2 regions of the Myxosarcina sp. GI1 genome follow, and region 1 is predicted to be linked to the other one. Evidence: riboswitches for the same ligand, from Rfam matches in the RefSeq annotation. Region 1 holds a riboswitch; the other holds the start of a gene.
What was found. Region 1 has a riboswitch for cyclic di-AMP ahead of KV40_RS19275 (hypothetical protein). Riboswitches for the same ligand answer to the same signal wherever they lie in the genome.
Positions count from the first base shown of each region.

Region 2: linked by a shared signal. The riboswitch ahead of ntrB (nitrate ABC transporter permease) and the one ahead of KV40_RS19275 (hypothetical protein) in region 1 are both predicted to bind cyclic di-AMP.

Region 1 covers NZ_JRFE01000024.1:431,960-437,519, reverse strand. Annotated here, with positions in the region: gene KV40_RS19290 (hypothetical protein) at 1-622, shown strand, start outside; gene KV40_RS19285 (peptide ABC transporter substrate-binding protein) at 788-2,500, shown strand; gene KV40_RS19280 (DUF433 domain-containing protein) at 2,525-2,752, opposite strand; cyclic di-AMP (ydaO/yuaA leader) riboswitch at 2,996-3,125, shown strand; gene KV40_RS19275 (hypothetical protein) at 3,213-3,440, shown strand; gene KV40_RS19270 (hypothetical protein) at 3,546-3,812, shown strand; gene KV40_RS19265 (SLC13 family permease) at 3,959-5,293, shown strand; partial or broken gene KV40_RS36765 (hypothetical protein) at 5,355-5,560, shown strand, end outside.
Region 2 covers NZ_JRFE01000022.1:49,526-55,085, reverse strand. Annotated here, with positions in the region: gene cysT (sulfate ABC transporter permease subunit CysT) at 1-659, opposite strand, end outside; gene KV40_RS15645 (NIL domain-containing protein) at 712-1,011, opposite strand; gene KV40_RS15640 (sulfate ABC transporter substrate-binding protein) at 1,047-2,174, opposite strand; gene KV40_RS15635 (Hsp20/alpha crystallin family protein) at 2,470-2,934, opposite strand; cyclic di-AMP (ydaO/yuaA leader) riboswitch at 3,329-3,480, shown strand; gene ntrB (nitrate ABC transporter permease) at 3,569-4,402, shown strand; gene KV40_RS15625 (CmpA/NrtA family ABC transporter substrate-binding protein) at 4,442-5,560, shown strand, end outside.

The DNA.
Region 1 (5,560 bases):
CAACTCTGGCAGAATTATCACCGATGCTGGTAACGATCTTGTTATGGGAATAGCAAATGTCAGTTCGGCTGCTGTTGCAAATGCGAATGCTGATGCTGAAGCTTTTGCTGATAACCCTTTCAGCGATACTGTAACTAATAGTTTGGCTGATAATCTTAATAGCGTTGCGATCGGAATTAACAACTCTGGCAGAATTGATACTGGCAATGGCAACGACAAAATTTTAGGTTACGGTACCACTAGCGGAATTGCTAATGGTGTAATTTGTGCTGGAAATGGTGACGACTATATTCATGCAGCTATAACCGAAAGCGATCCTCTAACAGGAGAAATTACTTTTTTACCAGACCAAACAGGTGCTGTAGAAAACGCCAAAATCTATGGCGGCAGAGGCAATGATGTTTTTGAAATTGGAGGTTTTAACGGCAAAGTCTGTCTAGATGGCGGTAGAGATCGCGATACTTTAAAACTATCTGGTAGTTTTGACGAGTATACAATTATTTCAAGCTCTCCTCGTAACAATACAGTAACTTTTGGTAATTTAGATTCAACTATGACCGTAAGAAACTTTGAGGAGTTCTATTTTGAAAATGAAGTATATTCTTTTTCAGAATTAGTTTAGTTACTGTGCTTTGCTGACTTAAATAGAGAGTCTACAAACCTACACTAGTTTTTAGTACGAAGCAATTCTCGATCGCAGTGTATTTCATTCAATTGAGAATTGCTTTATTCTTTCGATTAAAATATCTCCAATACCCGTAAACTGGTTGAGGAGTAAGAAAAATTAGTGACTGCCAAAAAATTTATCTCTATTTGCTATTTGTGTTCGATCGCTTTACTAACTGCCTGCGGTAGTTCCCCTACAGTCTCTAACAGCCAGCAGGATAATAAGCTTTTAAAGCTGTTATATTGGCAAGCACCCACTATTCTCAATCCCCATTTATCCACAGGATTTAAAGACGCTGAAGCTAGCCGCATCACTTTAGAACCCCTTGCTAGTTTTAATAATGACGGCGAACTAATTCCCTTTCTCGCTGCCGAAGTACCGACGGTAGAAAATGGTGGTGTAGCTGCCGATGGCAAATCCGTAACTTGGAAACTCAAACAGAATGTAAAGTGGACTGACGGCACCCCATTTACTGCCAAAGATGTAGTTTTTACCTATCAATTTATTGCCAATCCTCAGGTAGGTTCGGTTTCGGCTGGTACTTATGATGTAATTAAAAGTGTCGAAGCGATCGATGACCATACAGTAAGAGTTAATTTTAAAAATGTCAATCCTGCGTGGCATTTGGTTTTTGTCGGGGTTGAAGGGATGATTTTACCCCAACATATCTATCAACAATACAATGGAGCCAACGCTAGAGAAGCACCAGCTAATTTAAAACCCATCGGTACGGGAGCCTATCGGGTAGTAGATTTTAGACCAGGAGACACGGTTATCTACGAACCCAATCCCGAATTTCGCCAGCTAGAACAATTGGGTTTTGAACGAGTAGAACTCAAAGGTGGTGGTGATGCTACCTCGGCAGCACGAGCGGTACTACAGACAGGAGATGCTGACTATGCCTACAATCTCCAGGTAGAAGCACCAGTGTTGCAACAGTTAGAAACTGCGGGACAGGGTAAGGTGGTAACTAACTATGGTGCGTTAATGGAAAGGATTATTATCAATCATAGCGATCCTAATAAAGTCGCACCTTCGGGAGAGCGTTCCAGCGTCAAATTTCCCCATCCTTTCTTTAGCGATCCCCAAGTTAGAGAGGCTTTGGCTTTAGCGATCGATCGCGATACAATTGCCGAACAGCTATACGGCATTACAGGCAAAGCTACCCCCAATTTTTTAGTTGCTCCCGAACAGTATGTTTCTAATAATACTAGTTACGAATACAATCTAAATCGCGCCAATCAATTGCTAGATGAAGCAGGGTGGAAAGATACTAATGGTAACGGTATTCGCGATAAAAACGGTGCGGAAATGCAGATTCTGTTTCAAACTTCAGTCAATCCCCTGCGTCAGAAAACCCAAACCGTAGTCAAGCAAGGATTGCAGTCTATTGGAGTCGGAGTAGAACTAAAAAGCATCGATCCCAGCGTTTATTTTTCCAGCGATCCTAGCAATAACGAGACTGTCGAACATTTCTATGCAGACTTGCAAATGTATACTACAGGTAACACCAGTCCCGATCCTGCCGCCTATATGAAATTTTATACCTGCGACCAAATTCCCCAAAAAGCTAATAACTGGTCTGGTGATAACAATTCGCGCTATTGTAACCCCGAATACGATCGCCTGTGGCAGCAGTCTAGTAGCGAATTAGATTCTGCTAAGAGAGAGGAGATTTTTATCGAGCTAAACGATATGTTAGTCAAAGGTCATCATGTTATACCTCTGGTGCATCGTGCCGATGTCGTAGCTTTCGCTAACGATATTTCTGGTTACGAACTAACACCTTGGGATTTGCGAACTTGGGATATTATGAATTGGCGCAGAGAATAGACGCGCCATCAAAGAGCAACTTCATTAAGATAATGAAGCGGTCATAAACCGACGCTCGCGGTCAGCAGCATAAGCAATACAAGCTTTTAAATCTTTTCGTGTCAGATCGGGAAAATCGTCGAGAATTTCTGCTTCACTCATCTCGGAGGCTAAGTATTCCAGCACTTCATAAACCGTAATTCGCAAGCCACGTACACAAGGCTTACCACCGCGCTTATTTGGTTCGATCGTAATATAGTCTCTGTAGTTCATAACTAAAATTATTTTTATTACAAGTGAAAAAAGCGTTAAAAAGCGATCTCTACCAAAGCTCAAGGAAACACCGAGATTATAATAAGTTCAAAAATCAACTCATATCAAGGTAGTACATGTAGCCTTTTAGATCGGGGATTGATACATAGTAGCCACTCCAGACAATGTCAATATTTAGCAACGTACTGATACTGTTGGCGAATTCAAATTTGTGCTATTGTAAGTAGAATAAAAATCAAAATAGAGTTCAGTCAGCCTAGTTCTGTTTGCAGAAGCGGGGGAACCATTTTTTTGGGGCGTATTTCTATTTAGAAAGGGACATCTCTCAGTCCTAGCCCGTCAGCTAACCTCGTCGGCATTGGGAGGAGATTGAAGAGACTATATCTATTGAGTCTCGTCATCTTCCTTTATTACTAACTGCTCTCTTCATTGTTCGTCAGTTATTAAGGAGATTCATTAGATGTTTAGAATCGGCAATATAGTACAGCACAAGCAAACGAGAAAAGTAGGTCGGGTAGTCGGTTATGGATTCCGCCTTACAGCTTCTACCTATTTTTTAATCCTTAAGGTTAAACCTCTCAAGCAGATTTCTTTTAGAAACATAGAAGATGCTTTTGGAAAGTGGCATTTTGTACGCTATCTACTACTGATAGTAGTTCAATCTCCCCAGAGAAAACTTGCAGCTTAAATCAATGGTTTTCTTGTTTAGAGCAATCCGAAGGCTAGGCGCTAGCCCAATCGCTCTTAGTAATAAGCATAAATTTAAGTTCAGATAGAAAGGAGATTGAAGTAAATGTTGCAGCTTAATATTGGCGACCGAGTACGTCATAAAACTACGGGTATTAAAGGGAAAGTTATCGGCTATGGATATCGCCAAATTAGCGATGGTTATTATTTAACCACTGTGAAAGTTGAATTGCCCTCCCACGAATCGCTCGAACCAATAGCAGAAGATTTATTTTGTCGCTGGGAAATTTGGCACGAGGATAAAATACTTGTTTACTCCTTGCCCGATTCAACAAGTTCATCAAAGTTAGCAATTAAATCATTACATATTTAAAGCGTTGCCAGTTAATATTACCGATTATTGAGTGGTTAGACAAACCCTACACCCTTTATGACAGTTAGTAATTACAGCTAACTGCCTTTTTTTAGGCAAATATTCATTAAAATTTTATCCTTACTTTATCAACTATGGAAATTACAGTGAATAATTTACCAGCCATCGTCGCAGCAGCTACCTTCGCTGCGGTTATCGGCGCGATTCTTACGGAGAGACTGCATCTGACTATTGCTGCTTTTTTGGGGGCGTTGGTGTTAGTGTTTGCCCACATCATGACTCTCAACCAAGCAATTGGTTACATCGGTCAAAGTTACGCCACTCTCGCGCTGTTTTTTGGCGTGATGGTCATGGTGCGAGCTTTTGAACCAACAAATATCTTCGCCTACTTAGGTACGCAAATGGTGATGTTAGCTAAAGGCGAAGGTAAACGACTCGTCTTAGGTGTTATTGCTATTACCACTCCCATTTGTGCGGTATTGCCCAATGCTACTACAGTGATGTTACTCGCTCCCCTAATTCCTCCCATCGCTCAAGAAGTAGGTATTGATTTTGTTCCCCTACTGATTTTGATGGTGTTTGTGGCAAATAGTGCTGGGCTATTAACTTTAGTTGGCGACCCAGCTACTTTTATTGTTGGCGATGCGGTGAACTTGAGCTTTAATGACTACCTAGTACGTTTGAGTTTGGGAGGTGCAGTTGCCGTCGGGGCAATATTAGTTTTGGCACCTTTTCTCTTCCGCAATATCTGGAACAAAAAACTGGCAGATACCAAAAATTTACCCCAGCCAAAGATTAACCACCCCAGAGTTTTACTGTTGGGTGGCTTGCTAATGGCGGCAGTGCTAACTTTCTTTGTGATTGGCGAATCTCTACCCACTCCCATTCCTCCTGCTGCGGTAGCTTTGTTGGGAGCAGCGATCGCTTTATTACTAGCAGACCGCAGTAAAATTGATACGGTCAATCATATTTTGCAGGATGTGGACTGGAGTACTCTGGTCTTTTTTATGTCTACCTTTGTTTTGATTGGCGGGCTTGAAAAAACGGGAGTCTTAAACAGTATTTCGGGTCTATTAGCGGTTATTCTCGGTAAAAATATCGCCTTGGGCTCTTTATGCTTATTAGTAGTAGTCGGTTTGTTGTCTAGCGTCGTGCCGAATATTCCCCTAGTGGTAGCGATGGTGCCTCTACTCAAACAGTATTTGGTCAATGTGGGTTTTGTCGGTGTAGAAATACTCGCTCCTGGATTTAACGGTCAATTGCCACCTGAAGTTTTGCCTTTGTTTTACGCCATGATGTTTGGGGCGACTTTAGGGGGTAACGGGACTTTGATGGGGGCATCTTCCAATATCGTGGCAGCAGGTGTAGCCGAATTACACGGCGGTCGAATTTCTTTTAGTCGCTTTCTTAGATACGGTATTCCTGTCATGGGCGTACAGCTTGCGGTGGCAGCTTTGTATATTGCTATTGCTTTCTTTTAATTATTGGAGGCATATAGCGAACGAATAGAAGGTTTAGAAGCCACAGCTATTACTCAACCGTTGGAATCAGCAGGACAAACAACAAGGCAAATTAATTAAACTTAAAAAGTTTCCTTCAGAAAAAAAAGTAAAACTATTTCGGGTTACTATTTCTACCAATAGAACGGAATATATTGCCACTAATGAGCTAACTTGTGATTCACTTGAGGAAGCTCGGAACAACTGTTCTTATCGTTGGAAAATTGAAGTGTTCCATCGCGAACTCAA
Region 2 (5,560 bases), on a different contig from region 1:
ATTACTACCGAACCATATTCCCCAACCGCTCTGGAAAAACCTAATGCTATTCCCGTTAAAATTGGCGGTATTAAGGGGGGAAATAACACGCGCCAAAATGTTTGTAGTTGGTTGGCACCAAGCGATCGCGAGGCTTCTTCTACTTCTTTTTCCATTTCTTGCATTACTGGCTGGAGGGTTCGCACGACAAAGGGTAGAGAAATAAAAATCATTGCTACGAATACGCCCAGGCGAGTAAAGGCAATTTTGATGCCAAGAGGAGCAAAAACTCCACCGATCCAACCCTTTTCGCTATACAAAGTTGCTAACACTACCCCCGCGACTGAAGTTGGCAGGGCAAAGGGTAAATCTACAATCGCATCAACCAATTTTTTACAGGGAAACTCGTAACGCACTAATACCCAGGCAACCAAAGTTCCCATCAAACCGTTAACCAAAGCAGCAAGCAAGGCGGTAATAAAGGTAACGTTGTAAGCGGAAAGAGCAATTTTACTGGTAGCAATTTGACGAAATTCACCTACGCCAACGCTTAAGGCACTGCTGAATAAAGCCGCGATAGGTAAGATTAAAAACAGAATTAAATAAAATCCCGTTATGGTTTTGGGTAAAGAAATTGAAGTCAATTTCGAGCGTAAAATTGGTAGTGGATAATTAGTCATGGCCTAGCGATCGTATACGTAAGTTAAGAGATATTAATAGTTGCGTTATTTACTACCAGCCATCGAGTTCCGAGGCTTCATTCCAAAACCGCACGTTCATTTCTGAAAGGTAAATTAAGCCACTATCGATTTGAGATTGAGTCCCATAAAGTTGGAGATCGAACCAACCGTCTCCATTAGCATTAGCATCTAGCAAAGCCGCAGCAATATTAACCTTTAAGCCATGTTGGTAAAAGAGATTAGCAATTACAGGTTCTCGATGGTATCGTTCGGGAACTTGGATCTTGATGCGAGTTTGCGTTAGTCTATTGCTATCTATTTCGCTTTTGGTTTGAGTAAGAAGTTTTTGCATTGTTAAAAGACTCCTAAGAAGTAAATTAGTAGTTCTTATTTCGCTGTGAGAGCTTTTTCCTGAATTTTGTCGAAAATTGCTTTATCGGCAAAGAATTTAGTTTGCACTTTGTCCCATCCGCCCATACTTTCGATAGTAAATAGCTTGTCGATTTTAGGGTATTGACTGGCAAACTCTGCTGCTACACTTTGGTCTACTGGACGAAAACCGACACGAGCAAATTCTCGCTGTGCTTCGGGTGTGTATAAGAAATTAACAAAGGCTTCTGCTACCTCACGAGTATTGTGTTTGTCTACATTGGCATCAACTACCGCAACTGGACTGTCAATAGAAATGTTGTAGTCGGTGGGAATAAAGTAGGGTAGTGTATCTCCCTGCTGTTTTGCCAACAGTACCTCGTTTTCATAGTTGATTAAGGCATTTCCCTGTCCCTGTTTGTAAAATACCTCTGTTGCCTCGCGAGCATCTTTAGGCAGTACGGGTACATTGAGATAAACTTTTTCAACAAAATCTTCCGCCTGTTGCTCGGTGCCACCAGCTTCAGTGACAGAACCCCATAAAGCTAAAAAGTTCCACCGCGCACCTCCAGATGTTTTAGGGTTAGCAGTAATGGCGTGAATATTATTATTAGCCAAATCCGACCATTTACTTATTTTTACGCTATCATCGCGAGTCACAACTGCCGCTACCGACTTGTGAACGATGGAGTCATTGGGCAACTCTTGTTCCCAACCTGGTTTGATTAATCCCGCTTGCTCAATTTTTTTGGTGTCTAGTGCCAGTGCCAATGCAACTACATCGGCTTCTAGTCCATCAACTACGGCGCGAGTTTGCGAACCAGAACCGCCATAGCTTTGGTCGAAAGTGACGGTTTGTCCAGTTTTTTCTTTCCACTGTTCGGCAAATTCGGGAATGATTTTTTCGTAGGCACTTTGAGTAACTGCATAAGATACCAAAGTTAAATTTACCGACTCGCTAGCCTCAGCATCATTGCTATCTGCTGGCGAACAAGCGGTACTGGTGAAACCAATTAACACTCCTGTCAGCGACAAACCTATAAATCTTTGTGGCGATTGGCGATGCCAGTGCGCAGAGCGCGATAAGTCCGAAGGGCATCCGCTTCGCGATCGCAGGTGGTGTTTGATATATCGGCTCCAAATCATGACAAGTTCCTCAACCTTTAGTTAAATCGAATTGTACCGCATAAATTCTAAAATGCAAACAAAAATGTTTTTAAAAACATTTTTAATACAAACAAGATTGGATCTTTTTTATATAATGCTTGCCATACAAGGGTTTTCTGCTTTTAGTTTGGTTATTATTGCGAAAGCTAATTGAGCCAAGATTAAATAGCGCGTAAATTTTTGACAGCAAAAAACCCAGTCACGCTTTTGGTAACTGGGCTTAATTATTAATCTATGTGACTAGAAGTGTGAACCTTTAGCTTTGAAGCACCAATTATGCAGTTTGGTTTTTAGCTTCACCAAGATTAATTTTCACTACCTTATTTTTTTCTGCTTCCGATTTAGGTAGAGTCAGATTGAGAATACCGTCTTTGTATTCGGCAGTAACATTGGTGTTTTGAATTTTTACGGGTAGAGGAATTACTCTAGAGAATTTGCCGTAACGAAATTCACTTCTGGTTTTACCACTGTCTTCAGATTTAGTTTCTGATTTGCGTTCGCCAGAAATCGCTACGCGATCTGCCATAACCTGAATATCTAGATCTTTAGCTTCCATGCCAGGAACTTCGAGTTTGAGATGCAAAGCATCATTTTTTTCGGTAATTTCGGCAGCAGGAACTCTAGACAAATTATTAAAGTCACTCCAAGATTCGGGAGTTAAAGCATCGTCGAATAAACGATTTAGTTGACGTTGTAAAGAGTTCATTTCTTGCCAGGGATTGTATCTTGTTAAAGCCATAATTAAAGTTTTCTCCGATTGCTATTTGCTTAACTTAGTTGGTTTATTTGTTTCTTTAATTATTATGTTAATTAGTAAGTTGAATATTCTTAAGTGTGGCTTGTATCCCATACATAGTAGTGCTTTCTGCCCGAACCAATAACAGCTTATTTAAGTAGAGTAAACTGCACTTCTATCGGTTCGGTTGAGTTTTTATTACCCGATCGACATTACGAACAATGAACAGTGAACAGTGAACAGTGTTTAGCGGTCCGTTGATAATTGCTCATTGCTCATTGAAAAGTTGTTCATTCGACTAACGACTAACAACACCAATTTTCGGTACGTACTGCGTAAAGTCAGTATCTAATATCTATCTAATTATATATATGCAAATTAAAAAAAGAACTTATATTTTTCTATTAAGCCTAGTCTCTACTAGCTAACTCAATTTAGCGACTAGAGAGCGGGGGAACCAAATCTGGGGCGTATCTCTAAGGAAAAAGCAGAGAAGGACAACTCTCAGTCCTAGCCCGTCAGCTAACCTCGTCGGCGTTGAGAGGAAACTGAAGGAATTTTTTAATTTATCCTCATCAGTCTTCCCGAATCATACTGTTCATTCGTGTGAATTCCTGAAACATGGGGGTTATTTATCATGAATTTGTCTATTCTTGCCGTTGCTGGGCAGATAGCCTGGAAGCGAATTAAGCCCGTAGTCATTCGTGACACTGTTTTATTACCTGCGGCGGGTTTTTTAGGTTTGATACTTGTTTGGTGGGCGATCGCGCTAGTACGCCACGAACTAATGCCCACACCCCCAGAAGCTCTAATCGAAAATTTAGACTATATTTTTCATCCCTTTTATCGTCGGGGACCTGGAGATTTAGGATTGGGTTGGCTATTGCTAGCAAGTTTGAGAAGGGTTACTATTGGCTTTTTAATCGGGGCGGCAGTAGCCATTCCCGTAGGATTTTTAATTGGAATGTCGCGATCGGCGATGCTGGCAATTAACCCCTTGATTCAAGTTCTCAAGCCCGTATCCCCTCTAGCGTGGTTGCCAATCGCTCTGGCTATTTTCAATCTTGCCAATCCTTCGGCAATTTTTGTAATTTTTATAACTTCTCTGTGGTCTACGATTATTAATACTGCGATGGGCGTAGCCAGCGTACCAAAAGACTATCAAGATGTGGCGCGAATGCTGGAAATGCCCACTTGGAAAAAGATCGTGAAAATTATTTTACCTGCCAGCTTGCCCTATATTTTTACTGGCTTGCGAATTAGTTTGGGGGTTGCCTGGTTAGTCATCGTAGCAGTAGAGATGTTGACTGGCGGTATCGGTATTGGCTTTTTTGTCTGGGATGAATGGAGTCGCCTCAATCTCAGTTCGGTATTTTTGGCTGTATTTGTTATCGGTTTGACGGGTTTGATCCTCGACTACCTCTTGAGTTTGTTGGAAACATGGATAACCCATCGTCCCGCTCGTTCTTAGTTGCCAAGTCTATTTAGCTAAGCTGGAGAATTTTTATAAATGAATAAGCTAACTCGAAGAGCCTTACTACAAGGCTTGGGGGCGAGTGCGTCAGCGATCGCCTTTGCTTCTTGTACTAATAGCAGTCGCACTACCTCAAAGTTAACCAAACCTGCCCTAGCAGTCGAACCAGTTGTAAATCCCAAAAGTTTAGAAAAACCCAATCTAACTATTGGCTATGTTCCCGTTAATGACTGTGCGCCCTTTGCCGTTGCCTGGGAAAAAGGTTTATTTCACAAGTATGGTTTAAATGTCACTCTCAGCCGCGAGGCTAGTTGGGCTAACTCTCGCGATGGGGTAATTTTTGGTCGCCTCGATGCTTCACCTGTAGTTTCTGGGGCGGTGATGAACGCTAGAGCAGGAGCCGAAGGAGCGCGTAAAGCACCCTTATGTGCGGCTATGACGATTCACCGTCACGGTAACGCTATGACACTGAGTAAAGAACTTTGGGATGCTGGTGTTCGACCCTGGCAAGATTATCGAGGAGATTTAGAACAGTTCGGACGCGATCTAGACGGTTACTTTGGCAAGGCTCCTCCAGAAAAAAGAGCTTGGGCAGTAGTGCTAAGTTCGGCAATTTATGAATATTTTACGCGCTATTTAATTGCTGCTACAGGTTTAGATCCCGTCGAGGAGTTTCGCATTTTAATCACGCCGCCACCCCAAATGGTTAGCAATATGCGTATCGGTGCGATGCAGGGCTATATGGTGGCAGAACCATGGAATACACGGGCAATTTCTGGTAATGAAGGCATTGGGTTTACTTTCGCTCAGGGTCGTGAAATCTGGAAAGGACATCCCGATCGCGTTTTGGCAGTAATGGAATCGTTTATTGACGAAAATCCCAAAACCTATCGTTCTTTAGTCAAAGCATTAATTGAAGCCTGTCAATATTGCAGCAAACCAGAAAATCGCCCAGAAGTAGCCGAAATTATTTCTGGACGTTCTTTTACAGGTGCCGAACCTAAAATAACTAGTGCTGGTATTGTGGGCAATTACAACTATGGCGGTTTTGACGACAAGCAGCGAATTGTAAAGAGCCTGGAAACTACCCTGTTTTTCGATCTTCCTAGCGATGTTTCCACTATTCCCAACGATCATTCGACTTTTTTATGGCAG